3 regions of the Streptomyces sp. NPDC046866 genome follow, and region 1 is predicted to be linked to each of the others. Evidence: riboswitches for the same ligand, from Rfam matches in the RefSeq annotation. Region 1 holds a riboswitch; each other region holds the start of a gene.
The links. Region 1 has a riboswitch for thiamine pyrophosphate ahead of thiO (glycine oxidase ThiO). Riboswitches for the same ligand answer to the same signal wherever they lie in the genome.
Positions count from the first base shown of each region.

Region 2: linked by a shared signal. The riboswitch ahead of thiC (phosphomethylpyrimidine synthase ThiC) and the one ahead of thiO (glycine oxidase ThiO) in region 1 are both predicted to bind thiamine pyrophosphate.
Region 3: linked by a shared signal. The riboswitch ahead of AB0953_RS25865 (thiamine ABC transporter substrate-binding protein) and the one ahead of thiO (glycine oxidase ThiO) in region 1 are both predicted to bind thiamine pyrophosphate.

Region 1 is NZ_JBEYXN010000014.1:67,988-77,941, reverse strand. It holds gene AB0953_RS21025 (methyltransferase domain-containing protein) at 1-38, shown strand, start outside; gene AB0953_RS21020 (DUF3040 domain-containing protein) at 362-763, shown strand; gene AB0953_RS21015 (DUF4126 domain-containing protein) at 908-1,543, shown strand; gene AB0953_RS21010 (NAD(P)/FAD-dependent oxidoreductase) at 1,574-2,986, shown strand; gene AB0953_RS21005 (hypothetical protein) at 3,054-3,995, opposite strand; gene metF (methylenetetrahydrofolate reductase [NAD(P)H]) at 4,037-4,954, opposite strand; gene thiE (thiamine phosphate synthase) at 5,171-5,824, opposite strand; gene AB0953_RS20990 (Rv2175c family DNA-binding protein) at 5,918-6,283, opposite strand; gene AB0953_RS20985 (FAD-dependent oxidoreductase) at 6,433-7,653, opposite strand; TPP riboswitch at 7,772-7,884, shown strand; gene thiO (glycine oxidase ThiO) at 7,882-9,051, shown strand; gene thiS (sulfur carrier protein ThiS) at 9,048-9,266, shown strand; gene AB0953_RS20970 (thiazole synthase) at 9,272-9,954, shown strand, end outside.
Region 2 is NZ_JBEYXN010000001.1:179,128-189,081, reverse strand. It holds gene AB0953_RS00880 (helix-turn-helix domain-containing protein) at 1-551, shown strand, start outside; gene AB0953_RS00875 (SsgA family sporulation/cell division regulator) at 649-1,098, shown strand; gene AB0953_RS00870 (YibE/F family protein) at 1,103-2,533, opposite strand; TPP riboswitch at 2,606-2,751, shown strand; gene thiC (phosphomethylpyrimidine synthase ThiC) at 2,746-4,533, shown strand; gene AB0953_RS00860 (aldo/keto reductase) at 4,693-5,742, shown strand; gene AB0953_RS00855 (glycosyltransferase) at 5,739-6,872, opposite strand; gene AB0953_RS00850 (hypothetical protein) at 7,307-7,882, shown strand; gene AB0953_RS00845 (hypothetical protein) at 7,898-8,758, opposite strand; gene AB0953_RS00840 (metallophosphoesterase) at 8,908-9,954, opposite strand, start outside.
Region 3 is NZ_JBEYXN010000020.1:84,919-94,872, reverse strand. It holds partial or broken gene AB0953_RS25900 (M23 family metallopeptidase) at 1-370, opposite strand, end outside; gene rpsB (30S ribosomal protein S2) at 621-1,457, shown strand; gene tsf (translation elongation factor Ts) at 1,595-2,431, shown strand; gene pyrH (UMP kinase) at 2,594-3,373, shown strand; gene frr (ribosome recycling factor) at 3,459-4,016, shown strand; gene AB0953_RS25875 (phosphatidate cytidylyltransferase) at 4,016-5,092, shown strand; gene rlmN (23S rRNA (adenine(2503)-C(2))-methyltransferase RlmN) at 5,272-6,387, shown strand; TPP riboswitch at 6,518-6,627, shown strand; gene AB0953_RS25865 (thiamine ABC transporter substrate-binding protein) at 6,712-7,812, shown strand; gene AB0953_RS25860 (iron ABC transporter permease) at 7,935-9,551, shown strand; gene AB0953_RS25855 (ABC transporter ATP-binding protein) at 9,551-9,954, shown strand, end outside.

The DNA of each region.
Region 1 (9,954 bases):
CCACCCAGCTGCACGTCCTGGGCGAGAAGCACGCCTGAGCCGCGCCCGATCGGCGCCCGCCCCTCCTGCGGGTGGAGTCGCTCCGGTCCCGGCGGACAGCCTCCGCCGCGGAGTTCTCCGCCGTATGATCGGAACTGCCACCGGCATGGCCGACGGATCAGTGGGGAATAAGCGCCTCAGTGACCGCGCCTGGCGGCGGTACGGTTTTGCTCAGTGCTTTTTGATTGTGGGGCAGCGCCCTTCCCGGCAGCGCATTTCCAACCTGGCGTGGAGGGCGGGTATCACGGGGGCGATTCCCCGCCTATCCTGAAGGGGACCCCTGGTCGCTACCCCCCGCGACCGACGGATGAGGAGGACTCCCGTGCCGCTCTCGGAGCACGAGCAGCGAATGCTCGAGCAGATGGAGCGAGCGCTGTACGCCGAAGATCCCAAGTTCGCGACAGCGCTTGAGGGAAGCGGACTGCGTACGTACACCCGGCGACGGGTCTACCAGGCAGTCGCAGGCATTGTGGTGGGTATCGCGCTCCTCATGACCGGTGTGATCGTCCCGAACGTACTCTGGGTCAGCGTGGTGGGTTTCCTCGTCATGCTGGGCTGTACGGTCCTCGTGGTCACCGGTTGGCGCAAGGCGCCCAAGCCTGGCGAGCACCCCGTCTCCGGCATGGCAGGCGGTGCGGCCCACGGCCGCAACCGGCAGCGGCGGTCGATGATGACCCGCATCGAGGAGCGGTGGCAGCGCCGCCGCGACGAGCAGGGGCAGTAGGCCCCCGACAGACACGGGTGAGGGGGCGGCTGCCGCACGGCGGCCGCCCCCTCACTGCACCGCCCCTCCCTGCACTGCCCCCGCCCGCCGTTCGGTTCTCCCGGAGTGCCTGCCGGACGGGCCGCGCTGCGGCATGATGGCGGCGTGAGTGTGCTTCCCCTGGTCTTCACCAGCGGCTGGGCCAGCGGGATCAACGCCTACGCCGTGGTCCTCCTGCTCGGCGTCTTCGGCGCGACCGGGCTGACCGACGAGGTCCCCGCCTCCCTCCAGCGCACCGACGTGCTCGTCGTGGCAGGGGTGCTCTTCCTCTGCGAGGCCGTCGCCGACAAGATCCCCTACGTGGACTCCGCCTGGGACTCGGTCCACACCGTGATCCGGCCCGTCGCCGGAGCCGTCGTCGGCGCCCTGCTGGCCGGGCAGAGCGGCTCGCTCCCCGACCTCGCCGCCGGGGCGATCGGCGGATCGACCGCCCTGGCCAGCCATGCCGTCAAGGCCGGCACCCGCATGGCCGTCAACACCTCGCCCGAGCCGTTCAGCAACATCGCCCTCAGCACCGCCGAGGACCTCGGCGTCGCAGGGATCGTCACCTTCGCCCTGTTCCACCCCGGCGCCGCCGCGATCATCGCCGCCGTGCTGCTGGCGGCCGGCCTCGCGGTCCTGGTCTTCGTGTGGACCCGGATCCGCCTCTTCCGACGCCGCCGGGCCCAGCGCCGCGAGGAGAAACGCCTCGCCGCCGGGGCCCGCGCGGGCGCCGGCCCGGCCGCGGGCCCGCCCGGCTGACCCCTGCCGCCGCTCGATAGGGTCTGCCGCATGGCACGAATTGCGGTGATCGGCGCCGGCATGGGCGCAATGGCCACGGCGGCCCGGCTGGCCGTGGCGGGGCACCAGGTGACGGTGTACGAGCAGGGTCCGACGTACGGCGGCGCGGTCGGCCGGTACGAGCGCGACGGCTTCGTCTTCGACACGGGACCGGGACTGCTGCACCTGCCCGCCGTCTACCGCGACCTGTTCGTCAAGACCGGCAAACGGCCCCTGGAGGACTGCGTCGACCTCGTCCAGGCCGACCCGGCCGTCCGGCACGTCCTCCCCGACGGCACCGCGGTCACCCTCCCGGGCACCTCCCGGGGCGGCGCCGCCGCCGCCCTCGACCGGGCCTTCGGCGCCGGCTCCGGCGACCGCTGGAACGAGGTGCTGAACCGGGCCCGCGACGCCTGGGACGCCACCCGCCGCCCCCTGCTGGAGGAGCCGCTGCGGCCCGACTGGCAGGTTCTCGGCCGCGACCCGTACCCGGCCGTGCGCCGGAGCGGCCTGCTGCGCCGCCGCCCACCGACCCTCGCCGAGATCGCCGGGCGCGAACTGGGCGGGCCGCTCGGCGAACTGCTGGCCGCCCGCGTCGAGGCGTACGGGATCGACCCGGCCGGCGCCCCCGCCGCCGCGGCCGTGCTGCCGTACATGGAGCAGACCTTCGGCAGCTGGTACGTGCGCGGCGGGATGCGGGCCCTGGCCACCGCCGTGTACGAGCGCTGCCTGGAGCGGAAGGTCTCCTTCTCCTTCGACACCCCGGTACGGGGGGTGCTCGAGCGCGGGGGCCGGGCGGCCGGGCTGGTGCTCGCCGACGGCACCGAGGCCGAGGCGGACCACGTCGTCTGCGCGGCCGACCCCCGGCGGCTCGGAGTCCCGCTCCCGCCGGACGGCGTGCCGGCGCGCGGAACCGGTGTGCGCAGCCGGTGCACCCTGCTGCTCGCCCTGCGCGGCGCCCGCCCCGAGGACGCCGTCCACCGCACCCTCGTCCACTCCCCCGGCGGGCTCCTCACCGTCCTGCGGCCCGACGACCCGGGCACCCGCCCCGACGCCGCACACGAGGCGCTGACGGTGAGCCTGGCGTGCGGGCCCGAGGGGCCGGCCCCGGACCGGGTCGACGGGCTGCTGGACCTGGCCGCACGGGCCGTGCCGGAGCTGCGCGAGCGGCTGCTGTGGTGCGAGGTGCGCACCCCGGCCGACATCGAGGCGGCCACCGGCGCGGCGGGCGGCGCGGTGCCCCCGCCGGCGCTCGCCGGAGCCGGCGGCCGGCTGCTCTACCCGGGCAACTCCACCGCCCTGCCCGGGCTCTACCTCGCGGGCGGCTGGGCCCACCCCGGCGGCGGGCTCGCCCACGCCGGGATGACCGGGGCGCTGGTGGCCGGACTGATCGTGGAGGGCGCGGGCTTCCGCGGCTCGCAGTGACGCGCCGCAGCCCCTGCCCGCGGTGCTTGCGGGCAGGGGCTGCGGCGGCCGGTGCGGGAGCCGGGGCTCAGTAGCGGTACTGCTCGTACTCGCCGGTGCCCTGGTAGGGGTACTGCTGGGGCTGCTGCGGCTGCTGGGGGTAGGCGCCGCTCTGGTCGTCCCCGGGGTAGGGCTGGGCGACGTCCCGCTGCTGCGGCACCCACACCCCGCCGGGCGGGGTGTCCATGGAGTACTGCTCCTGCGCGGCCGCGCCCGCCGCGGCGTACGGGTCGCCTGCGTACGGGGTGTAGTCGTACGGCTGCTGCGGGATGACACCGCCGCCGGTGCCGATGTACGGGTCCGAGTAGGCGGCGTAGACCTGCTGGTCGCCGCCGGTCGCGTAGCCGCCGGAGTAGTCGTAGCCGCCGCCCGGGGTGTTCGGGTCCTGGTAGGCGGCGTATCCGTGGGCGTCCTGCTCGGCCGTGGTGAACGGCGAGGCGAAGGGGGCCGTCTGCGCCGCGTCGGCGGCGGGCGCGAAACTCTGTATCCCGTAGGTGCCGGTCTCGTCGGGCAGCGGCTCCGGGCGGTAGACCTCGGCCGCGTCGTCGTCCGCCGCGTCCGCGTCCGCGGCGGCGCCGTCGCCGTACTCCAGCGCGGTCACCTCGAGCGAGGGCTCGGGGCGCGGGCCGCCCGCCCGGCGGCGGCGCGACCCGCTGCCGGCCTGGTCCTTGGCGGCGGAACCCTTCCTGCCCGCCTTGCCCTTGCCCTTGCCCTTGCCGCGGCGGATCGCCCAGCCGGCCTCGAAGCCCTTGCGGAAGGAGAGCGTCACCAGCGTCTGCCCCACGGCGAAGGCTGCCGCGCCGACCGCGATGACCAGCACCGACGGCAACACCACTCCGGCGACCACGCCGAGGAACCCGGCGAACGCGAGCAGCCGCCAGCGCAGCCGGGCCTTGTACTGCATCAGGACCTCGGCAAGCAGCCACAGCGCGACGAAGCCGAACGCGATGTAGAGGACCGTCATTCCCATGCGTGGCACCCCTCGGTACGGCCGCCCGCGGGAACGGCCGATCAGGCCCGCTGGTGCAGGCCCAGATTCTCGTAGATCTCGAGAGTCGCCGTGGAGTTGTTCAGCGTGATGAAGTGCAGCCCCGGGACACCCTCGGACAGCAGCCGCGCGCAGAACTCCGTGGCGAACTCGATCCCCATGGAGCGTACAGCGGCCGGATCGTCCTTGACGGCGAGCATGCGCTCTTTCACGGCCTCCGGGAAGACGGCGTTGCTGAGTTGGGGCAGCCGGTCGAGCTGCTTGACGGCCACAACAGGCATGACCTCAGGGATGATCGGCGTCTCGCAGCCGGCCTTCTCGACGCTGTCGCGCAGCCGCAGATAATTCTCGGGATCGAAAAACATCTGGGTGATCGCATAGTCGGCGCCTGCGCGGCACTTGTCCACGAAGTGCCGGATGTCCGTGTCCCAGTCCTCCGAGCGCGGGTGCATCTCGGGGAACGCGGCCACGCCCACGCAGAAGTCGCCGGACTCCTTGAGCAGGCGGACCAGGTCGGCCGCGTAGTGCACGCCTTCGGGGTGCGCGACCCACGGACCCATGGGGTTGCCCGGCGGGTCGCCGCGCACGGCGAGCATGTTGCGGATGCCGGCGTCGGCGAACTGGCCGATGACGTTGCGCAGCTCGGCGATCGAGTGGTCGACGGCGGTCAGGTGCGCGACGGGCGTCAGGGTGGTGTCCGCGGCGATCTGCTGGGTGGCCTTCACGGTGCCGCCGCGGGTGGAGCCGCCGGCCCCGTACGTCACGGAGACGAAACTCGGGCCCACCGCCTCGATGCGGCGCAGCGCGTTCCAGAGGTTGCGCTCGCCGGTCTCGGTCTTGGGCGCCCAGAACTCGAAGGAGTACGAGGGGTCCCCGGACGCGAGAAGGTCGCGGACCGTGCGTGCACGGTCCGTTCGGGTGGAAGCGGTTCCAAGGGCCATACGGGCAGGTTAGACGCGCGTCCGCGGACACCGAAGCCGCGTCCACTCCTTGGACATGTTTTTGGACACCCCCGGGCCGGAGCCGGGGCGGCCGTGCCGGAGGGCGCCGGGGCCGGAGGGCGCCGGGGCCGGGGCCGGAGGGCGCCGGGGCCGGGGCCGGAGGGCGCCGGGGCCGGGGCCGGAGGGCGCCGGGGCCGGGGCCGGACGGGGCGGGGACTAGGCGAGGCGGTCCCGGACGCGCTTGGCCAGGTCGGCCGCGGCGGCGCCGGGGTCGGAGGCCTCGGTGAGGGCGCGGACCACGACGATGCGGGTGGCGCCGGCGTCGAGGACCTCGTCGAGGTTGCCGGCGTCGATCCCGCCGATGGCGAACCAGGGGCGGTCCTGCTGCAGGGAGGCCGCGTAGCGGACGAGGTCCAGGCCGGGGGCGTGGCGGCCCGGCTTGGTGGGGGTGGGCCAGCAGGGGCCGGTGCAGAAGTAGTCCACGCCGGGCTCGGCGGCCGCGGCGGCGACCTCGGACTCGGCGTGGCAGGAGCGGCCGATCAGGACGCCCCCGCCCAGGATCGCGCGGGCGGCGGGCACGGGGATGTCGCCCTGGCCCAGGTGCAGGACGTCGGAGCCGATGGCGTGGGCGACGTCGGCCCGGTCGTTGACGGCGAGGAGCCTGCCGTGGCGGCGGGCGGCCTCGGCGAAGACCTGGAGGTGCTCCAGCTCCTCGCCGGCCTCCATCCCCTTGTCGCGGAGCTGGACGATGTCCACCCCGCCGGCCAGGACGGCGTCGAGGAACTCCGGGAGGTCCCCCTGCCGCTTGCGGGCGTCCGTGCACAGGTAGAGCCGGGCGTCGGACAGCTGGGCGTTCGCGTGCGCGGACATGGGGGTCCCCCTCGTGGGCACGGCGCCGGGCCGCCGCGGTGGGCGGCGGCTCCGGGCGCCGCGGATGGATCGGATGGGCTCAGGCGTCGGGCGTCAGAGGGCGAGCGCCTGGGCGCGGCGCTTCACCTCCGTGCCGCGATTCTCGCTCAGCGCCTGCACCGGGGTGCCGGGCAGGGTCGGGTCCGCGGTGAAGAGCCACTCCAGCATCTCCTCGTCGGAGAAGCCGTCGTCGCGCAGGACGGTCAGCAGGCCGGGCAGGCCCTTGACCAGCTTGTCGCCCGCGATGAAGGCGGCGGGCACCTGCAGGGCGCGGTTCTCACCGCGGCGTACGGCGATCAGCTGACCTTCCTTGACCAGCTGGCGGACCCGGGTCACTTCGATGTCGAGCATCTCGGCGATGTCGGGCAGGTACAGCCAGGCGGGGACAAGGGCATCGATCTTTGCGTCAATCTCGGTCACGGCACAAGCCTGCCACCTCCCGCCGCCGCCCGGCACCCGAGCCACCCCATCCGGGTCCGCCCCGGCTCCGCCGACCGCCCGGCACGGGCGCCCGGCAGTGCGGCCCCGCCGGCGCCCGGGGCGCCGGGTGCGGGGTCCGGGGTCCGGGGTCAGGCCGCTGCGGACTTCACGGGGGTGGACGGGTCGGCCAGTTTGGCGGGATCGACCAGGGTGCCGGTTTCGATCAGGCGGCGGGCCTGGGCCAGGTCGCGGGGGCGGCCCACGGCGAGCACCGCCACCAGCGACCCGGCCCGGAGCCAGCACACCGTCCAGGCGGATTCCCCCGGATCCCCCCGCCAGAGCAGCGTGTCCGCCGCCGCGTGGTGCCCCGCGTACTGGACGAAGCGGCCGAACTGCTCCGACCAGAAGTACGGCACCGGGTCGTACGTCTGCGCGGGGCCCCCGGCCAGGATGTTCGCCGCGACCACCCGCGGCCCCTGCAGCGCGTTGTCCCAGTGGTGCACCAGCAGCCGCGCCCCGTACCGCCCGGACGGGAAGGACGCGCAGTCGCCGACCGCGTACACCCCCGGCAGGGAGGTCCGCAGGAAGGCGTCGGCCGTGACCGAGCCGTCGGGCCCGAGCTCGACGCCGGAGCCGGCCAGCCACCGGGTGGCGGGCCGGGCGCCGATCCCGACGACCACGGCCCCGGCCGGCAGCTCGCGGCCGTCCGCGAGCAGGACCCGCCCGGACTCGACCGAGGCCACCTGGGCCGAGGTCAGCAGGGCGGCGCCGATCTCCTCGTACCAGGCGGCCATCGGCGCGGCGACCTCCGCCGGGAGGGCCCCGGCCAGCACCCGGTCCGCCGCCTCGACCACGGTCACCGCGCAGCCGGCCTCCCGCGCCGCGGTGGCGAACTCCGCGCCGATCCACCCGGCGCCGACGACCACGGTCGCCGGGGACTGCGCCAGCACCGGCCGCAGCCGCGCCGCGTCGTCCAGGGTGCGCAGCAGGTGGACGCCGGGGACGCCCTCCGCGCCCGGCAGGGTCAGCGGTTCGGCCCCGGTCGCCAGGACCAGGACCCCGTACGGGACCGGCCCCGCCTCGGTGTCCAGCTCGCGGTCGGCGGCCCGCAGCCCCGTGACCTCGACGCCGAGCCGCAGCTCGATGCCGAGGCCCTCGAAGTCCACGTCGAAGGCGGAGTCCTCGGCCTTGCCGAGGAGCAGCGCCTTGGACAGCGGGGGCCGGTCGTACGGCTGGTGGGGCTCGGCGCCCAGCAGGGTCACGGGGCCGGTCCAGCCCTGCTCGCGGAGGGCGACCGCGGTCTGCACTCCGGCCATTCCGGCGCCGACGATGACGACGCCGTTCTCAGTCTGTTCCGTCTGCTCGCTCACGTCCACCAGCCTAGTCAACTGACGATCAGTCAGGAACCTGGCGCCGCGGGACACGGGCCCGCCGCCCGGCATCCGGCGCACTCCCCCTCCCCCGAGGCGAGCGGCTAGGGTGGCCACCGTTACCCATCGCGGGAGTCCGGGCGCACCGGGCTGAGAGGGAGGCTGACCGGCCTCCGACCGTACGAACCTGATCCGGGTCATGCCGGCGAAGGGAGGGGCTGGACGCCCATGCACTCATCTCGGAAGGGATCCGACGTCCTCGTCATCGGGGGCGGGATCATCGGCCTGGTCACCGCCTGGCGGGCGGCCCGCCGCGGGCTGCGCACCGCGCTCGCGGACCCCGCCCCCGGCGGCGGCGCCGCCCGGGTCGCGGCGGGCATGCTCGCCGCCGTCACCGAGCTGCACTACGGCGAGGAGACCCTGCTGGGCCTCAACCTCGCCTCCGCCGCCCGCTACCCCCAATTCGCCGCCGAGCTGGCCGACGCCAGCGGCGGCATGGACATCGGCTACCGCGCCTGCGGCACCCTCGCCGTGGCCCTGGACGCCGACGACCGGCTCCACCTGCGCGAGCTGCACGCCCTGCAGCGCCGCTGCGGCCTGGAGTCCGAGTGGCTCACCGGCCGCGAGTGCCGCCGCCTGGAGCCGATGCTCGCCCCGGGGGTGCGCGGCGGGCTGCGCGTGGACGGCGACCACCAGGTCGACCCGCGCCGGCTGGCCGATGCGCTGCTGGCCGCCTGCGAGAGGGCCGGCGTGGAGATCCGCCGGGCCGGTGCCGCACGGCTGCTGGTCACCGCCGACCGGGCCGTCGGCGCGGCCCTCGACGACGGCACCGAGCTGTACGCGGACCAGGTCGTGCTGGCCGCGGGCTCGCTCAGCGGCCGGCTGGCCGGCGTACCGCAGGAGGCGCTGCCGCCCGTACGGCCGGTGAAGGGGCAGGTGCTGCGGCTGACGGTGCCGGCGGCGTACGCGCCGTTCCTGTCGCGGACGGTACGGGCGGTCGTGCGCGGCAGCCACGTCTACCTGGTGCCGCGGGAGAACGGCGAGCTCGTCGTCGGCGCCACCAGCGAGGAACTCGGCTGGGACACCACGGTCACGGCCGGCGGGGTGTACGAACTCCTGCGGGACGCCCACGAATTGGTGCCCGGCATCACCGAACTGCCGCTGACCGAGACCCTGGCCGGGCTGCGGCCCGGGTCCCCCGACAACGCCCCGCTGCTCGGGCCGACCGCGCTGCCCGGGCTGCACCTGGCCACCGGGCACTACCGCAACGGGGTGCTGCTGACCCCGCTCACCGGCGACGCGCTCGCCGACCTGCTCACCACGGGCACGCTGCCGGAGATCGCCCGCCCGTTCAGCCCGCTCCGCTTCTCCGCCGCACGTCAGGAGTCGTACGCATGAACCTCCCCGCCTCCGCCTCCGTCTCCGTCAACGGCGAGCCGCGCGAGATCGCGGCCGGCACCACGCTCGCCTCGGTGGTCGCCACCCTCACGACGGCGCCGTCCGGCGTCGCGGCCGCCCTCAACGAGACCGTGGTGCCGCGCGGGCAGTGGCCGCTGACCGCGGTCCGCGACGGCGACCGGATCGAGATCCTCACCGCGGTCCAGGGAGGCTGAGCACGATGGCCGACGACACGTTCGAACTGGGCGGCCGGAGCTTCTCCTCCCGCCTGATCATGGGTACCGGCGGGGCGCCGAGCCTGGAGATCCTGGAACACGCCCTGATCGCCTCCGGGACCGAGCTCACCACGGTCGCGATGCGGCGCCTCGACCCGACCGTGCAGGGCTCGGTGCTGTCCCTGCTGGACCGGCTCGGCATCGCGGTCCTGCCGAACACCGCCGGGTGCTACACGGCGGGCGAGGCCGTGCTGACGGCCCGGCTGGCGCGGGAGGCGCTCGGCACCGACTGGATCAAGCTGGAGGTCATCGCGGACGAGCGGACGCTGCTGCCGGACGGGGAGGAGCTGCTGAACGCCGCCGAGACGCTGGTGGACGACGGGTTCACGGTGCTGCCGTACACGAACGACGATCCCGTGCTCGCGCGGAAGCTGGAGGATGCGGGCTGCGCGGCGATCATGCCGCTGGGGTCGCCGATCGGGTCCGGGATGGGGATCCGCAATCCGCACAACTTCGAGTTGATCGTGGAGCGGGCCGGTGTCCCGGTCATCCTGGACGCGGGGGCCGGCACGGCCTCGGACGCCGCCCTCGCCATGGAGCTGGGCTGCGGCGGGGTGATGCTGGCCTCGGCGGTGACGCGGGCCCAGGCCCCCGCCCTGATGGCCGCGGCCATGCGGGATGCGGTGTC
Region 2 (9,954 bases), on a different contig from region 1:
CCGCCGCGCGGCTGGCGGGCGCAGGATTGCAGCAGAAACGTCGCAGCATGATCCTCGACTCGCTCGCCCACTTCCGCGACGCCGTCGGAGCGCCCGTCTACTTCGCGGTGTTCCGGGAGGGTGAGATCGAGGTGGTGGGCGTCTCGGACACCCCGGACGATCCGGCCGTCGAGGAATGGGCGGACTTCCGTGCGACCGGTCACGCGCATGCCATCGGGCAGTGCCTGCTGGCGCAGCTCGACGAGGCGACGCGCAAGGACTATTACGACCGCCACCCGGTCGAGGCCATCACCGCCTACACCGTGCGGGACCAGCGCGCCCTGGAGGCGCGGATCGCCTCCCTGGGCCGGATGCAGCCGGTGATGGAGTATCAGGAGTACGCACTGGGGACGGTCTGCGCGGCGATCCCGATCACGGCGGGGGACACCGCGGCCACGATGGCCATTTCTCTCCCCCTGCATCAGGAAGATCGATTGCCCTCTGTGGTCAATCGGCTACAGAGTGAAGTAGGCGCGCTGTTGAGCACCCTCTCCTTCTCTATCAGTATCTGAAAACTCACTCCTTGTGATACGCCAGTGCTTCCACCACTCTTGTCAAGAGGGTCTTGGGGGGTCATTCCTGGCCACTTCCACAACAGCGGGGTAGGCAATGCGCGAGTCGGTGCAGGCAGAGGTCATGATGAGCTTCCTCGTTTCGGAGGAGCTCTCGTTCCGGATCCCGGTGGAGCTCCGGTACGACGCCCGTGACCCCTACGCGGTCCGCCTGACCTTCCACCTTCCGGGAGATGCGCCCGTGACCTGGGCGTTCGGCAGAGAGCTCCTTCTCGACGGCATCAACAAGCCGTGCGGCGACGGCGACGTGCACATCGCCCCCACCTCGACCGAGGAGCTGTCCGACGTGCACATCCGGCTCCAGGTCGGTGGCGACCGGGCCCTGTTCCGAGCCGGTGCGGCCCCGCTCGTCGCCTTCCTCGACCGCACCGACCGGCTCGTCCCGCTCGGCCAGGAGCGCAGCCTCGGCGACTTCGAAGTGAGCCTCGACGAGGCGCTCGACCGGATCCTGGCGGAGGCGCGGCAGAACGAGCAGAACGCGGGCTGAGCGGTCAGCGCTTGCGCCGCCGCCGGCCCCGCCCGCCGCGCGCGCGGGCCGCGGCCGGGGCGCCGTCCGGGGCGCCGGGCCGGTCGGCGGACACCACCAGCGCCGCCAGCACCGTCGTGACCGGCACGGAGGCCACCAGTCCGATCGATCCCACGAGGGTGCGGACGATCTCCTCCGCCACCAGCTCGCTGTTGGCCACCGAACCCACGCTGCTGTTCGCGATCGAGAACAGCAGGAGCAGAGGCAGTGCCGCGCCGGCGTAGGCCAGCACCAGCGTGTTGACGACCGAGGCGATGTGGTCGCGGCCGATGCGGATGGCCGCGCGGTACAGGGCCCGCGGTCCCATCGACGGGTCCGCGTGGTGCAGTTCCCAGACCGCCGAGGTCTGGGTGACCGTCACGTCGTCGAGCACGCCCAGCGATCCGATGATGACGCCCGCGAGCAGCAGGCCGCTCATGTCGATGCCCGGGTAGAGCCCGTGGATCAGCCCCGTGTTGTCGTCGGTGTTGCCGCTGAGGAAGGCCCAGTCGATGAACAGCGAGCCCAGCAGCCCGATCAGCAGCAGCGAGACGAGTGTGCCGAGGACCGCGACGGAGGTGCGGGCGGTCAGCCCGTGGCACATGTAGAGCGCGATCAGCATGATGGCGCTCGCCCCGATCACCGCGACGACCAGAGGGTTCGACCCCTGGAGGATCGCCGGGAGGATGAACAGGGTCAGCACGACGAAGCTGACGGCCAGGGCGATCAGCGCGAACATGCCCCGCATGCGCCCGACGACGACCACCGCCACCGCGAACAGGCCGGCGAGCAGGGCCAGCGGCAGCTTGCGGTTCACGTCGATCACGGAGTACTGCAGGTCCCGCGGCGCGTCCGGGGCGTACGCGACGACCACCTCCTGGCCGTACTCCAACTGCCGCGGCGCGCCCGGCTGGACGATCTCGAAGAAGGTGCGGCCCTTGTCGGGGCCGCTTGCGACCTCGACCGTCGCCTTCTTGCACTCGCCCGTCTGGGAGGCCACGGCCTCCCGGCCCTCAGGGGTGGCGGTGCTGCCGGTGGGCGGTACCTGAGAGGCGTTCACCGATTTGCAGTCGACACGTTCGAGGGCGACGACCTTGGCCTGCTGCGTCTGGCGGTCGAACCCCACGCCGGAGCGCTCGTGGGAGGGGGCACCGCCCGGCCAGAGCACCGCCATGCCGATGAAGACCGCGGCGGCGAAGGGGATCAGTACGGCGGCGATGACCTTGCGCAGGTGCAGCGAGACGGGCGCCGCCGGCCCGTGGCCGTGGCTGTGGCCGTGGCCGTGCGCATGGCCGGCTCCGTGCCCGTTCGCCGGGCCGTGCCCGTGCCCGTTCCCGGGCCCGTGGTCGTGGCCATCGGCTGGGCCGTGGTCAGCGGGCTCGGCGGGCTCGAACGGGGGCTGCGGGGAGGACGTCACCGGCCGATCATCGCAAGAGATGAGGGGGCCCACTGTTCAGCACGCCACAGATGACGCTAGCGTGGGGTCACCTTTGCACAACGCGGGAGCTCGGAGCACCGGGCTGAGAGGACGCTGATCACCGTACGCGCACACGGCGCGCGTAGGGGAAGAGGCTGCGTCGACCGCCGAACCTGTTACCGGGTAATGCCGGCGTAGGGAGATCAGGTCTCATGACCATTCAGGACGCACGCACGCCTGCCGTCGGCCAGGACGCCGACGGCCAGACCGAGCGCCAGCCGGGCTGGCACAAGGGCTATGTGGCGGGCTCCCGCCCCGACATCCGGGTGCCGGTTCGCCAGGTCCACCTCACCAACGGCAAGGACGTGACGCTCTACGACACGTCAGGGCCGTACACCGACCCGCAGATCGAGACCGACGTGCGCCGCGGCCTGCCGCCGCTGCGCGAGAACTGGATCATTGGCCGCGGCGACACCGAGGAGTACGCGGGCCGCCCCGTGCGCCCCGAGGACGACGGCATCAAGCACACCTCGCCGCGCGGTGGCCTCAAGAACCTCGACGCCGTCTTCCCCGGCCGCCCCCGCCTGCCGCGCCGCGGCCGCGACGGCCAGGCCGTCACGCAGCTCGCGTACGCCCGCCGCGGCGAGATCACCCCGGAGATGGAGTACGTCGCGATCCGCGAGAACGTCTCCCCCGAGGTCGTCCGCGAGGAGATCGCCGCGGGCCGCGCGGTGCTGCCGGCCAACGTGAACCACCCGGAGATCGAGCCGATGATCATCGGCAAGAAGTTCCTGGTGAAGGTCAACGCCAACATCGGCAACTCCGCGGTCACCTCCTCCATCGAGGAGGAGGTGGAGAAGATGACCTGGGCCACCCGCTGGGGCGCCGACACGGTGATGGACCTCTCCACCGGCCGCAACATCCACACCACCCGCGAATGGGTCCTGCGCAACTCCCCCGTGCCCATCGGCACCGTGCCGCTCTACCAGGCGCTGGAGAAGGTCGACGGCAGGGCCGAGGAGCTGACCTGGGAGATCTACAAGGACACGGTCATCGAACAGGCCGAGCAGGGCGTCGACTACATGACGGTCCACGCCGGCGTGCTGCTGCCGTACGTTCCGCTGACCGCCCGCCGCAAGACGGGCATCGTCTCGCGCGGCGGCTCGATCATGGCCGCCTGGTGCCTGGCGCACCACAAGGAGAACTTCCTCTACACCAACTTCGAGGAGCTCTGCGAGATCCTCGCGACGTACGACGTGACGTACTCGCTGGGCGACGGCCTGCGCCCCGGCTCGATCGCGGACGCCAACGACGCCGCACAGTTCGCCGAGCTGAAGACGCTGGGCGAGCTGAACACGATCGCCAAGCGGCACAACGTCCAGACGATGATCGAGGGCCCGGGCCACGTCCCGATGCACAAGATCAAGGAGAACATCGACCTCCAGCAGGAGATCTGCGAGGAGGCCCCGTTCTACACGCTGGGCCCGCTCACCACGGACGTCGCCCCGGCGTACGACCACATCACCTCCGGCATCGGCGCCGCGATGATCGCCTGGTGGGGCACCGCCATGCTCTGCTACGTGACGCCCAAGGAGCACCTGGGCCTGCCCAACCGCGACGACGTGAAGACCGGCGTCATCACCTACAAGATCGCGGCCCACGCGGCGGACCTGGCCAAGGGCCACCCGGGCGCCCAGGAGTGGGACGACGCCCTGTCGGACGCGCGGTTCGAGTTCCGCTGGGAGGACCAGTTCAACCTGGCCCTCGACCCCGACACGGCTCGGGAGTTCCACGACGAGACCCTTCCGGCCGAGCCGGCGAAGACCGCGCACTTCTGCTCCATGTGCGGTCCGAAGTTCTGCTCGATGAAGATCTCCCAGGACATCCGCCGCGAGCACGGCGGTGACCTGAAGGCCGAGGAGATCGAGGCGGGCATGGCGGAGAAGTCCGCCGAGTTCGCGGCGAGCGGCAACCGGGTCTACCTCCCGCTGGCGGACTGACCGCGGCGCCGCCGGCGCATCGCTCCGGGGAGGTAGAGGGGGCTTCCCCGGAGCCCCGCCCGCGGCCGCGGGCCGGTCCCGTGCCGTCCCGAACGGGCCCTGGCGGAAAGGGGCTTGCACTGGAGTGCGCTCCAACTCCTACAGTGCGGGCCCATGACCATGACATACCGCAGCCTGGGCCGGACCGGCATGGAAGTCAGTACGCACTGCCTGGGGACCATGATGTTCGGGGCGGTGGGCAACCCGGACCACGACGACTGCGTGCGGATCGTCCATGCCGCGCTCGACCGGGGGATCAACTTCCTCGACACGGCGGACATGTACTCCGCGGGCGAGTCCGAGGTGATCGTCGGCAAGGCCCTCAAGGGGCGGCGTGACGAGGTCGTGCTCGCCACCAAGGTGCACTTCCAGATGGGCGAGGGCCGCAACCGCAGCGGCAACTCGCGGCGCTGGATCGTGCGCGCGGTGGAGGACAGCCTGCGGCGTCTGGGCACCGACTGGATCGACCTCTACCAGGTGCACCGGCCCGACCACACGACGGACGTCGAGGAGACCCTGTCCGTCCTCGGCGACCTGGTGCGGGCCGGCAAGATACGCGCCTTCGGCTGCTCGACCTTCCCCGCGGAGGAGATCGTCGAGGCGCACCACACCGCCGAGCGGCGGGCGCTGCCTCGGTTCCGTACCGAGCAGCCGCCGTACTCGATCCTGGCGCGCGGGATCGAGGCCGACGTCCTGCCCGTGGCCCAGCGGTACGGGATGGGCGTGCTCACCTGGAGCCCGCTCGCCTCGGGCTTCCTGAGCGGCAAGTACCGCCTCGGCGGCCCGATCGACCTGACCTCGGGCCGGCCCGCGCTGACACCGGCGCGCTTCGATCCGGCCATCCCCGGGAACGTCGCCAAGCTGGAGGCCGTGGAGCAGCTCGTCGAGCTCGCCGACGGGATCGGCTGCACCCTGCCGGAGCTGGCCGTGGCCTTCCCCGTCGCGCACCCCGCGGTCACCTCCGTGATCATCGGCCCGCGGACCATGGACCAGCTGGAGTCGCTCCTCAAGGGCGCCTCCGTGGTGCTCGACGACGCCGCGCTCGACCGGATCGACGCGATCGTGCCGCCGGGGACCAACCTGTACCGGCCCGACGGCGTCTGGCTCCCGCCGGCGCTGGCCGATGCGGCGCTGCGGCGGCGGCCCCTGGGGGAGCGCGCCGCAGGCTAGGCCTTCGCCCTGCGCTTCGATGTTTCACGTGAAACCGGGATGGACGACCCGCCGCGGGCCAGGGCGTAGCCGCGGTTGGTCTCCGTCTGGCGCCGGTAGGGCTCGGGCAGGTCGGGCAGGGCCAGCAGCCGGTCGCAGGCGTGCAGTGAGGCCTCCATGTCGCCGACCCAGTACGCGGTGATGGAGTGCTCGAAGAGCAGCCCCCACCGGTAGACCCACGGGTGCATGAACAGCAGGTCGTCCGGTGCGGGCTGGTCCAGGACCGCCGAGGTGATCGCGTGCGCGGCGTGGTGGCGTCCCAGCAGCCGCAGCCGGGAGGCCAGTTCGTAGCAGGCCTCCAGACGGCCGGGCCGTGACTCCCAGGCACGCGTGAGGGCGTCCATGGCACCCGGCCAGTCGCCGGATTCGGCGCTCAGGATGCCGACCTGGAGCAGGGAGAAGTAGACCTCCTCGGCCCAGCCCCCCATCTCGGCCCGGCGCTCGTAGAGCCGGATCGCCTCCTTGGTGTCGCCCATGTCGCGCATCGTCTGGGCGAGGTAGAAGACCGTCCGCGTGTTGGACGGGTCCCGCTCGAGTTCCGCGCTGAGCAGGCGGGCGTCGCGCTCGAATTTGTCGTGCCGGGAGCCGCCGTCGGCGTGGTCCTCGATGAAGAGCGCGTCGAGGTTCTCCTGCACCCCCGGCCCGGGTTCGAATTCGCCGGGGAGGTCGCACGTGAGGTACTCGTGGGTGACGCCCTCGTAGCGCCAGGGCAGGTCGCCGCGGACCAGGCGCTTGATGCGGTACTCGGTCGTCCCCTCGTGGCGGAGCATGTACGACTGGGCCCCGAGCGGGGGCAGCGGCCCCTCGCTGCGCAGGACGTGGTCGGCGTCGAGCAGCAGCAGGTAGTCGGCCTTGCCGCGGGCGTGGGCGATGTTGAGGCTGCGGTTGTGGCCGAAGTCCGTCCACGGCTCCTCGTGGAGCTCCCCGGGGATCCCCTCCAGGGCATCGCGGATCAGCTGCTGGGTGCCGTCCGTGGAACCGGTGTCGGAGATGACCCAGGTGTCGATGAGGTCCCGTACCGAGGCCAGGCAGCGCTCGATGACGGCGGACTCGTTCTTCACGATCATGCAGAGGCAAATGGTCGGCTTCACGGCCGCCGACCCTAGGGATACGGCCGGTCGGGGCACCGGCGGCACGCCGTGGGCAGGCCCGGGAGGCTGGTACGACACCGCCAAGTGGCCGTGTTTGCTGGTCCGTTCCGCTGACCGGCGGGCGAGCCGGGCGAGTGCGGCGGGAAGGGCTCTTCAGGATGGCTGCGGAGTGCGTCCCTGTGTGCGGACTCCGCCGAAACATTCGATCCGGTGTGCGCGAGGAGTAGTACATGAGTTCTGAGGACAGGTCCCGATCCCCCTTGGGGCCTCTGCCCCGTCGTCGAGCGGGCTGGCTGGCCGGAGGCGCCTTCGCCTCTCTGGCCTTGGTGCTGACCGGCATCGCGGCTCCGGCCTCGGCCGTCGCGCCGCAGCCCGGAGGGTCCGTGGTCGCGCCTGACGGCGACTACTGCGGGCCGTCCACGACGAAGAAGGCCATGGATCATGCGAATCCGACGGCGGGCGGTGACAAGTGCAAGGTCGGCCCGACGGGCCCGCGCGGGCCCAGAGGACACACCGGGCCGACGGGGCCGACGGGGCCGACCGGGCCCACCGGCAGGGGTGCGACCGGCCCCACCGGCCCGACGGGCGCTCCGGGTGCCAGCGGCCAGTGCTTCGACGTGGACGCCGTCCGGCCCGCCGCATCCCGCGAGGTCAAGGCGGTGCTCTCCGACACCATCACCTACGCCGGCATCCGCGACCTGACCCCGGCCGTGACGCCGTGGCGCTGGTACGACCTGACCGACACCGGGGACACGTACCCGACGGACGCCTGCGCGGTGTCGATCTCCAGCCAGGCCAACATCGTCAACATCGAGGTGCTGACCACGGGCGGCGAGATCTTCGAGACGACGTGCACGATCGTGCCCGGCACCCCGGACGCCCTCACCTGCAACGAAGTGTGGACGCCGGCGGAACCGCAGCCGACCGCCGGGGCGAACGGCCTGGCCCGGTTCGCCCACAGGTCCCTGTCCGCGGAGGACCGGAAGGTCCGCCCCAACGAGATGAAGTAGCGGCGGCAGCCGCCTTCACCGAGCCTCGGGCTCCGGGCCGCCGAAGTCCGGGCTCGTGAAGTCCGGCGGCGTGTAGCCGGGCCGGGTCCCCTGCGAGGGGGAACCGGGACTGGTGAAGTCGGGCCGGGTGTATCCCAGGTTGGGGATGCGCCCGGCCTTCGGCGTGCAGGGGCCCGAACGCGCCGGCCCGGCCACCGGCTCCGGCCCCGGGTCCGGCCCGGCCCCGGGATCGGCGAGCGCGTCCCGGAAGAACGGCAGGATGCCCCGCTCCAGGAGCGCACGCCGCCAGGCCTCGCGCGCCAGTGCAACCCCGTCGGGTGCTGCTTCGGCCGCGTCCCCGGCGACGACCTCGGTCGCGCGGTTGCGGACGGCCGTCACCAGCAGCCCGACCGCAGCGAACAGCACGGTGACCACGGTGAGCGCTCCGAAGAGCCAGCCCGCCGTCAACATGGTGTCTGCGAAGGACGGTTCGGGATCGACCGCCTTCAGCGTGTAGCCCAGCAGCAGGAAGATCAGCATGGCGGTGGCGGCCAGGACCGGCGCGAGGACCGCGACCATGGCGCTGATGCCCGGGCCGTCGCCCTCCCCGTCCTCCTGACCGGCCTCCCGGTACCCGGCCGCCCCGCTCGGGGCCGAGCGCAGCTCCTCGCGCCGCTCGCCGCGTACCTTCACGTAGTGGTCGTACTCGGCCGCTGCGGCGGCGGTGAGCAGGGCGATGGCCCCGACGGCCATGGTGCGCAGTTGTTCGGCGTTCAGACGCAGCCCCAGCGCGGCGAGCTCGGGCCGTTCGTGTGCGGTGCGCAGCGCCTCGTCGAGGAGCCGATCGAACTCCGGTCGGTCTTCGGTCAGCAGGTGCGGAGCGCTGTTCATGTGCATCCCCCGATGCTCCGTGGGAGCCGGTTGGCCCGCGTAGACCCGGGCACCGGCACAAACGGAGGAGAGCCTGCTACGGATAGAGCGATGGTAGAGCGCTCATGCCGCGCCGTGACAGGGGCTTTCGTGAATTGCCCCGCACGTGACAAGCCTCAGTCGGCGAGGGGAAGTTGCTGGACGAGCAGCTTGCCGGCCATGGTGACCCCGCCGTCCATCGCGATGGCGAGGCCGCCCGCGTACACGTGGGGTCCGTGGACCGTCTCGGGGCCGTGGCCGCTGTCGCCCTCCTCGGTGCCCACCTCGCCGAGCAGGTACGGGATGGGGCTGTGGCCGTGTACGACCCGGGTGCCGCCGTACGTGTCGAGGAGCTCGCGCACCGCCTGGGGGCCGGTCTCCTCGTCGCGGAAGGCGAAGCGCTTGGTGAACTTGCGGAACAGGTCCCAGGTGATGTCGGCGTCGTTGCGGTTGAGCAGCTCGTGGATGGTGTCGTTGACGTCCTCGATGGAGTCGCCGTAGTCGAGGTACGCGGTGGTGTCGGAGTGCAGCAGCAGGTGCCCGTCCTCCAGCACGGCCGCGTCCAGGCGGGACATCCACTGCAGGTGTACGTCCTCCAGGCGCTCCATGTCGGTGCGCTGACCGCCGTTGAGGAGCCAGGCGGCCTGGAAGGTCGCGGTGCCGGCGCCCGAGGCGACGGGGGTGTCGCCGAACCGCTTGGCGCCGATGAGCAGCAGTTCGTGGTTGCCCATGAGGGCCTTGCAGTAGCCGCCGGCGGCGGCCGCCTCGGCGGACAGGCGCATGACGAGGTCGATGACGCCGATGCCGTCCGGGCCGCGGTCGGTGAAGTCGCCGAGGAACCAGATGCGGGCGTTGCCTGCGGACCAGCGCCGGTCGGCGTCGATGAGGCCCTGGGCCTGGAGCTCGGCGACGAGCTCGTCCAGGTAGCCGTGGACGTCGCCGACGACGTAGAGCGGGCCGGGGCCGGTCGGGGACTCCTGGGGGACGTACTGCACCTGGACGGTGTCGCCCGGTCCGCCGCGGCCGATGACCGGCAGGTCGCGGTGGGTCGGGGTGTAGCCGCCGAGGTCGTCCTCCGCGGCCGGCGCCGGGGCCGGGGCGGGCACGGTGGCCGGAGCGGACGCGGGCATGGGCGGCACGGGCGCCGGCGGGGGCGGCGGCACGGGGGCCCGGCCCGGGGCGTG
Region 3 (9,954 bases), on a different contig from region 1:
CCGTCAGCACCGCCACCACCTGGCCCGCGGCGACCTCCTCGCCCTCCCCGACCAGCGGCCTGACCGGCTCGTAGGTGGTGCGCAGGCCGCCCGGCAGGGTGAGGGAGAGCACCCCGCGGCCGGCGACGGGCCCGGCGAAGTGCACCCGGCCGGGCCCTACCGCCCGCACCGGCGCCCCCACCGGCGCGGCCAGGTCCACTCCCCGGTGCCCGGCTGCGTACGGACCCGGCGGCGGGTCCCACCAGCGGGCCACCACCAGCGGCGGGGCCAGCGGCCGGCCGCCCGCGGCCGCCGCCGGGTCCGGGGCGGAAGGCGCGGCGGCCCGGGCCGGAACCACCGCCAGCAGCAGGATGAGCAGCAGCGTCGTCATGACCGCAGCGTCCCGCACCCCTCGCGCAGGGCGACCGCGCCTGTGGACGGCCGGCCCGCTGTGGACAACGGCGTCACCTGGCATACCGCCCGGTCCCGTACACTTCTTACGGCGATCCGGGTCACCGGGTCGACTTCGCACGCCCCAGCACCGGCCGATCCGGCCGCGCGGCAGCGTCTCTCGGTCCCCTTCCCGGGGGCAGGGCGCGATGGGACGTCAGGACCAAACCGAGAAAACCAAGGAGATGGCCATGGCCGTCGTAACGATGCGGGAGCTGCTGGAGAGCGGCGTCCACTTCGGTCACCAGACCCGTCGCTGGAACCCGAAGATGAAGCGCTTCATCTTCACCGAGCGCAACGGCATCTACATCATCGACCTGCTCCAGTCGCTGTCGTACATCGACCGCGCCTACGAGTTCGTCAAGGAGACCGTCGCGCACGGCGGCTCCATCATGTTCGTCGGTACGAAGAAGCAGGCCCAGGAGGCCATCGCCGAGCAGGCGACGCGCGTCGGCATGCCGTACGTCAACCAGCGCTGGCTGGGTGGCATGCTCACCAACTTCTCCACCGTCTACAAGCGCCTGCAGCGCCTGAAGGAGCTCGAGGCGATCGACTTCGAGGACGTCGCGTCCTCGGGTCTCACCAAGAAGGAGCTCCTGGTCCTCTCCCGCGAGAAGGCCAAGCTGGAGAAGACCCTCGGTGGTATCCGCGAGATGTCGAAGGTTCCCAGCGCCGTCTGGATCGTCGACACCAAGAAGGAGCACATCGCCGTCGGTGAGGCGCGCAAGCTGCACATCCCGGTCGTCGCGATCCTCGACACCAACTGCGACCCCGACGAGGTCGACTACAAGATCCCGGGCAACGACGACGCGATCCGCTCCGTCACCCTGCTCACCCGCGTGATCGCCGACGCCGTCGCCGAGGGCCTCATCGCCCGCTCCGGCGCTGCGACCGGCGACTCGAAGCCGGGCGACAAGGCCGCCGGCGAGCCGCTCGCCGAGTGGGAGCGCGACCTGCTCGAGGGTGAGAAGAAGGCCGACGAGCCGGCCGCCGCCGAGGCCCCGGCCGCGGACGCCGAGCAGGCCTGACCCACTGGGGGCGCCCGGCGTTCACGCGCCGGGCACTCGCAGCACGGACGATGACGGCGGGGGAGCCGCGCCCACGGGCGCGTTTCCTCCGCCGTTCACCCGTAGATCTACGACTTCGAGAGAGAAGCAAAAGACTCATGGCGAACTACACCGCCGCTGACGTCAAGAAGCTCCGCGAGCTCACCGGCGCCGGCATGCTGGACTGCAAGAACGCGCTCGTCGAGGCCGACGGCGATGTCGAGAAGGCCCAGGAGGCCCTCCGCATCAAGGGTCAGAAGGGTGTCGCCAAGCGCGAGGGCCGTTCTGCCGAGAACGGTGCCGTCGTCTCCCTCATCGCCGACGACAACACCTCCGGTGTCATCGTCGAGCTGAAGTGCGAGACGGACTTCGTCGCCAAGGGCGACAAGTTCCTGGCCGTCGCCAACCAGCTGGCCGCCCACGTCGCCGCCACCTCCCCGGCCGACATCGAGGCCCTGCTCGCCTCCGAGATCGAGCCCGGCAAGACCGTCACCGCCTTCGTCGACGAGGCCAACGCCAACCTCGGCGAGAAGATCGTCCTGGACCGCTTCGCGCAGTTCTCCGACGGCTACGTGACCGCGTACATGCACCGCACGATGCCCGACCTGCCGTTCCAGATCGGCGTCCTGGTCGAGCTCGACAAGGAGAACGCCGAGGTCGCCCGCGGCGTCGCGCAGCACATCGCCGCGTTCGCCCCGCAGTGGCTGTCCGCCGAGGACGTCCCGGCCGAGAAGGTCGAGTCCGAGCGCCGCATCGCCGAAGAGGTCACCCGCGCGGAGGGCAAGCCCGAGGCTGCCATCGCCAAGATCGTCGAGGGTCGCGTCAACGGCTTCTTCAAGGAGGCCACCCTCCTCGGCCAGCCGTACGCGCTGGACAACAAGAAGTCCGTCCAGAAGGTTCTGGACGAGGCCGGTGTCACCCTGAAGCGCTTCGCGCGCATCAAGGTCGGCATCTGAGTCCGTCGGTACACGACGGACACCGGACCCCGGTAGGGTCTGAAGCAGTCGTCCGCGTCCGCGCGGAGCGACCGCAGATCTGACGAGGAGGCCATTGCCGTAGAGGGAACCGCGAGGACCCACCGGCAATGGCCTTCTTCGTATGCGCACGAGGAGATCTCCATGAATCAGGGCGTGGACCCCCACACCGCTTCCGACGACAAGAGCGACCACGGGAAGAAGGGCCGCCGCTTCATGCTGAAGCTGTCGGGCGAAGCCTTCTCCGGTGGTGGAGGACTGGGCGTCGACCCCGACGTCGTGCATGCCATCGCGCGTGAAATCGGCGCCGTGGTCCGGGACGGCGCGGAGATCGCCGTCGTGATCGGCGGCGGCAACTTCTTCCGCGGCGCCGAGCTCCAGCAGCGCGGCATGGACCGCGCCCGTTCCGACTACATGGGCATGCTCGGCACCGTCATGAACTGCCTCGCCCTCCAGGACTTCCTGGAGAAGGAGGGCATCGACTCCCGTGTCCAGACGGCGATCACCATGGGCCAGGTCGCCGAGCCGTACATCCCGCTGCGCGCCGTACGGCACCTGGAGAAGGGCCGCGTCGTCATCTTCGGCGCCGGTATGGGCATGCCCTACTTCTCCACCGACACCACGGCGGCCCAGCGCGCCCTGGAGATCGACGCCGAGGCCCTCCTCATGGGCAAGAACGGCGTCGACGGGGTCTACGACTCCGACCCGAAGAAGAACCCCGACGCTGTGAAGTTCGACGCGCTGGAGTACGGCGAGGTGCTCTCCCGCGACCTCAAGGTCGCCGACGCCACCGCCATCACGCTGTGCCGCGACAACAAGCTGCCGATCCTGGTGTTCGAACTGCTCGCCGAGGGCAATATCGCCCGCGCCGTCAAGGGTGAGAAGATCGGCACGCTGGTGAGCGACCAGGGAACCCGGGCCTGAGCGGTCCGCAGCCGGACCGGGCCCTGCGGGGCCCGGCTCGCACCGCCCGCCTGAACCATCCATTCAAGACATGCAGGAGCACGTGGTGATCGAAGAAATCCTCCTCGAGGCCGAGGAGAAGATGGAGAAGGCCGTCGTCGTCGCCAAGGAAGACTTCGCCGCGATCCGCACGGGCCGTGCGCACCCGGCGATGTTCAACAAGATCATGGCGGACTACTACGGCGCCATCACCCCCATCAACCAGCTCGCGTCCTTCTCGGTGCCCGAGCCCCGCATGGCCGTGGTGACCCCGTTCGACAAGAGCGCCCTGCGCAACATCGAGCAGGCCATCCGCGACTCCGACCTGGGCGTCAACCCGAGCAACGACGGCAACATCATCCGTGTGGTGTTCCCCGAGCTGACCGAGGAGCGCCGCCGCGACTACATCAAGGTCGCGCGCGCCAAGGCCGAGGACTCCAAGGTCTCCATCCGCTCCGTCCGCCGCAAGGCCAAGGACGCCCTCGACAAGCTCGTCAAGGACAAGGAGACGGGCGAGGACGAGGTGCGCCGCGCCGAGAAGGAGCTCGACGACACCACCGCGAAGTACGTCGCGCAGGTGGACGAGCTGCTCAAGCACAAGGAAGCCGAGCTCCTCGAGGTCTGATGAACGACTCTCCCTGGGCCACGGAGCCGGTTCCGGCGGGTCCCGCATACGATGCGCTGGTGGGACCGCACACTCGGCCCATGCCCATCGTGCCCGATGCCGCCGGCCGTGACTTCGACGACCGGGAAGCACGCGATCGGGGGGCTGCCGCTGACGGCGGCCCCCCGTTCCGCGCCGAGATGCCGCCGCAGGAGCCCATGCCCAGCCCCCCGCCCCCGCCTTCGCAGGCACCGCAGGACGCCTCGCCCCCGCCGCAGAAGAAGCGGGCCGGGCGCGACCTGCGTGCCGCCATAGGGGTCGGCGTCGGCCTCGGTGCGGTGATCTTCGCCTCGCTTTTCATCGTCAAGGCGGTCTTCGTCGGCGTCATCGTCGTCGCGGTCGTCGTGGGCCTGTGGGAGCTCACCTCCCGGCTCCAGGAGAAGAAGGGCATCAGGGCGCCGCTCGTCCCGCTGGCGATCGGCGGCGCCGCCATGGTCATCGCCGGATACGTCCGCGGGGCCGAGGGCGCCTGGGTGGCCATGGCCCTGACCGCGCTGGCGGTCCTGGTCTGGCGGATGACCGAACCTCCCGAGGACTACCTCAAGGACGTGACGGCCGGCGTCTTCGCGGCGTTCTACGTGCCCTTCCTGGCCACCTTCGTCGCGATGCTGCTCACCGCGGACGACGGCCCCCAGCGCGTGGTCACCTTCCTGCTGCTGACCGTGGTCAGCGACACGGGGGCCTACGCGGTGGGCTGGCGCTTCGGCAAGCACAAGCTCGCCCCGCGCATCAGCCCCGGCAAGACCCGTGAGGGGCTCCTCGGCGCGGTCGCCTTCGCGATGGGCGCCGGCGCGCTGTGCATGGAGTTCCTGGTCGACGGCGGCGCCTGGTGGCAGGGCCTGCTGCTCGGCCTCGCGGTCGCCGTCAGCGCCACCCTCGGCGACCTCGGCGAGTCGATGATCAAGCGGGACCTGGGCATCAAGGACATGGGCACGCTGCTGCCCGGCCACGGCGGGATCATGGATCGGCTGGACTCCTTGCTGCCGACCGCCCCCGTGGTGTGGCTGCTGCTGGCGCTCTTCGTCGGCACCGGCTGAGGGCACCGGCTGGGCCGACCGGGTTATCCTGAAGGGCGCACCACCACCTGTGGTGCGCCCTTCACCCCGTGATTGCGGGGATGCATCTCGTGTGAGGTCTCCGGCGCGGACGCGCCACCGCCATCACCTCCGCCCGTTCGGAGGTCGTCGGACCTCGTCGCCCTGAGGAAGGACCGATCATGGCACCCCGCCCCGCTCCGGGAGAGCTCACCTTCGTCGCGCCCAAGGGGGCGAAGAAGCCGCCCCGGCACCTGGCCGACCTCACGCCCGCGGAGCGCCGCGAGGCGGTCGCCGCGATCGGCGAGAAGCCGTTCCGGGCCAAGCAGCTCTCGCAGCACTACTTCGCGCGCTACGCGCACGACCCGGCCGAGTGGACGGACATCCCGGCCGGCTCCCGCGAGAAGCTCCAGCAGGAGCTGCTGCCGGACCTGATGTCGGTCGTGCGGCACATCTCGTGCGACGACGACACCACCCGCAAGACCCTGTGGAAGCTGCACGACGGCACGCTCGTCGAGTCCGTGCTGATGCGCTACCCCGACCGGGTCACCATGTGCATCTCCTCGCAGGCCGGCTGCGGCATGAACTGCCCGTTCTGCGCCACCGGCCAGGCAGGCCTGGACCGCAACCTGTCCACCGCCGAGATCGTGCACCAGATCGTGGACGGCATGCGCGCCCTGCGCGACGGTGAGGTCCCCGGCGGCCCGGCCCGCCTGTCCAACATCGTCTTCATGGGCATGGGCGAGCCGCTGGCCAACTACAACCGCGTCGTCGGCGCCATCCGCCGGCTGACCGACCCCGAGCCCGACGGCCTCGGCCTGTCGCAGCGCGGGATCACGGTCTCCACCGTCGGCCTGGTCCCTGCCATCCACCGCTTCGCCGACGAGGGCTTCAAGTGCCGCCTCGCCGTCTCGCTGCACGCCCCGGACGACGAGCTGCGCGACACCCTGGTCCCGGTCAACACCCGCTGGAAGGTCCGCGAGGTCCTCGACGCGGCCTGGGAGTACGCCGAGAAGTCCGGCCGCCGGGTCTCCATCGAGTACGCCCTGATCCGCGACATCAACGACCAGGCCTGGCGGGGCGACCTCCTCGGCCGGCTCCTCAAGGGCAAGCGCGTCCACGTCAACCTGATCCCGCTGAACCCGACGCCGGGCTCGAAGTGGACCGCCTCGCGCCCCGAGGACGAGCGCGCCTTCGTCGAGGCCATCGCCCGCCACGGGGTGCCGGTGACGGTGCGCGACACCCGCGGCCAGGAGATCGACGGCGCCTGCGGCCAGCTCGCCGCCTCGGAGCGCTGACGCGCACGCCGCCCCGGCGCCCGCGCTCCGCAGGCCGACCGGTGCCGGCGCGCTGACCTGCGCAGTTGCCTGCGGTACCGTCGGGAGGCCGGGTGCGGCCACGGGGTACTCTGTGGCCGTACCCATTTGCATATTCCGACAGGGGAGCGCCACAGCGCTGAGAGTGCGGTCACCGTCCACCGCAGACCCTCTGAACCTCGCCCCGGTCATTCGGGGTAGGAAGTTCGGTCATCACTCAAGCTGTTGCGCCCTGCCCGGCGTCCGCTCCTGACAGCGCCGGGCAGGGCCGCGTCTTCTCCTGGTCATCCCAGGAGGAATCCACCAGTGAGCACCACCAGGAAGATCGCGGGCGCCGTGCTCGCGACCGCGTTCGGCGTGGCCACGCTCAGCGCCTGCGGCGGCGACGGCAAGGACAAGCCGGCCGCCGGCGGGAGCGAGTCGCCGAAGCAGAAGACGATCACGCTCGTCTCCCACGACTCCTTCAACGTGACCGACACGGTCCTGAAGGAGTTCGAGCAGCAGAGCGGCTACACCGTGAAGGTCCTCAAGTCCGGGGACGCGGGCGCCGCCCTCAACCAGGAGATCCTCACCAAGGGCTCGCCGCGCGGCGACGTGTTCTTCGGGGTGGACAACACCCTGCTCTCGCGCGCCCTCGACAACGGCATCTTCACGCCGTACGAGGCCAAGGGCCTGGACGGGGTCAAGCCCGAGTACGTCCTCGACAAGCAGCACCGGGTCACCCCGGTCGACTCCGGCGACATCTGCGTCAACTACGACAAGGCGTACTTCGCCGACAAGAAGCTGGCCCCGCCGCAGACCCTGGACGACCTGGTCAAGCCCGAGTACAAGGACCTGCTCGTCACCGAGAACGCGGCGACCTCCTCGCCGGGCCTCGGCTTCCTGCTGGCCAGCGTCGGCAAGTACGGCGAGGACGGGTGGAAGGACTACTGGAGCAAGCTGAAGGCCAACGGGGTCGAGGTCGTCGACGGCTGGGAGCAGGCCTACAACGAGCGCTTCTCCGGCTCCGCGGGCGGCAAGAAGGCCAAGGGAGACCGCCCGCTGGTCGTCTCCTACGCCTCCAGCCCGCCGGTCGAGGTGCTCTACGGCGAGCCGCAGCCGGCCGAGGCGCCCACGGGCGTGTCCACCGGCACCTGCTTCCGCCAGGTCGAGTTCGCCGGCCTGCTCAAGGGCGCGAAGAACGAGGAGGGCGGCAAGGCGCTGATCGACTTCCTGATCGGCAAGAAGTTCCAGGAGGACATGCCGCTCCAGATGTTCGTGAACCCGGTGGTCAAGGACGCGAAGCTGCCGGAGCTGTTCACGAAGCACGGCGTGGTCATCGACAAGCCCCAGAACGTGGCTCCCGAGACCATTGCCAAGAACCGTGAGCAGTGGGTCAAGACGTGGTCCTCGATCGTCGTGAAGTAGGCCACGAAGCCGCAGGGGCGGCCGCGGACGCAGCCGCACGCCGCCCCCGCGCAGGCCGCCTCCGCGCAGGCGCCGCCGCGCCGCGCGAGGGCGCACGCGGTACGGCCGTCAGGCTCGCCCTGATGGCCGTACCGCTGGCCTTCTTCGGGCTGTTCTTCGCCTATCCCGTCGCCGCGATCGTCGGCCGGGGCGTGCGGACCGACGCCGGCTGGCAGCTCGGCCGCATCGGCGAGGTGCTGTCCCGCCCGGACATCGCCGGCGTCCTGTGGTTCACCGCCTGGCAGGCGCTCGCGTCGACCGTGCTGACGCTGCTGGTCGCACTGCCCGGCGCGTACGTCTTCGCGCGGTTCGACTTCCCCGGCAAGCAGCTGCTGCGGGCCGTGGTCACCGTTCCGTTCGTGCTGCCGACCGTGGTCGTCGGGACCGCGTTCCTGGCGCTGGTCGGGCGGGGCGGGCTGCTCCAGGAGCTGTGGGGCGTCCGGCTGGACACCACCGTGTGGGCGATCCTGCTCGCGCACGTCTTCTTCAACTACGCCGTCGTCGTCCGCACCGTCGGCGGGCTGTGGGCCCAGCTCGACCCGCGGCAGGAGGAGGCCGCCCGGGTGCTGGGCGCCGGGCGCTTCGCCGCGTGGCGGCGGGTCACGCTGCCCGCTCTGGCTCCGGCGGTGGCGGCCGCCGCCCTGATGGTGTTCCTGTTCACCTTCACCTCCTTCGGCGTCGTGCAGATCCTCGGCGGGCCCTCGTACGCCACGCTCGAGGTCGAGGTCTACCGGCAGACCGCACAGCTGCTGGACCTGCCCACGGCCGCCGTCCTGACGATGGTGCAGTTCGCCGCCGTCCTGCTGATCCTCGCCGTCCACGCCCGGACCGTGCGCCGGCGCGAGACGGCCCTGCGGCTCGTGGACCCCGCCCGGACCGCGCACCGGCCGCGCGGCGCGGGGCAGTGGGCGCTGCTGGGCGGGGTGCTGCTCGGGGTGGCGCTGCTGATTGTGCTGCCCCTCGGCGTCCTGGTGGAGCGGTCCCTCGACGCGCCGGGCGGGTACGGGTTCGGCTTCTACCGGGCGCTGCAGAGCGCGGGCGCCGGCGGCGGAACGTTCCTCGTCCCGCCGCTGGAGGCGGTCTGGAACTCCCTGCAGTACGCGCTGGCCGCCACCGCCATCGCCGTGCTGGTCGGCGGCCTCGCCGCGGCCGCCCTGACCCGGCGCGGGGGCCGGTTCGTCCGCGGCTTCGACGCGCTGCTGATGCTTCCGCTCGGGGTCTCCGCCGTGACGGTCGGCTTCGGATTCCTGATCACCCTGGACGAGCCGCCGCTGGACCTGCGGACCTCGTGGATCCTGGTGCCGCTGGCGCAGGCGCTGGTCGGCGTGCCCTTCGTGGTGCGCACCATGCTGCCGGTGCTGCGGGCCGTGGACGCGCGGCTGCGGGAGGCCGCCGCCGTGCTCGGCGCGTCCCCGCTGCGGGCCTGGCGGGAGGTGGACCTGCCGCTGGTGCGGCGGGCCCTGCTGATCGCTGCCGGGTTCGCCTTCGCCGTCTCGCTCGGGGAGTTCGGCGCGACCGTCTTCATCGCACGGCCGGACCGGCCGACGCTGCCGGTGGCCGTGGCCCGGCTGCTCGGGCGGGCCGGCGGGCTGAACTACGGGCAGGCGATGGCCCTGAGCACGATTCTGATGCTGGTGTGCGCGGCGTCCCTGCTGGTGCTGGAGCGGCTGCGCCCCGACAAGACCTCGGGAGAGTTCTGATGACGTTGCTCGAACTGGCCGGCGTGTCGGTCCGCTTCGGAGAGCGCACCGTCGTCGACTCCGTGGACCTCCGGGTCGCCGAGCACGAGACCGTGTGCGTGCTCGGTCCGAGCGGCAGCGGCAAGTCCACGCTCCTGCGGGTCGTCGCCGGGCTCCAGGCGGTGTCGTCGGGGCGGGTCCTGCTGGGCGGGGCGGACCAGGCCAGGGTGCCCGTGCACCGGCGGGGGGTCGGCCTGATGTTCCAGGACCACCAGCTCTTCCCGCACCGGGACGTCGCCGGGAACGTCGCCTTCGGCCTGCGCATGCGCGGCTGGGCCGACGGGCGCGGCCGGGCGGCGCGCGCCGCCGCGTACACCGCACGCGTCGCGGAGCTGCTGGAGCTGGTCGGGCTGCCCGGCGCCCA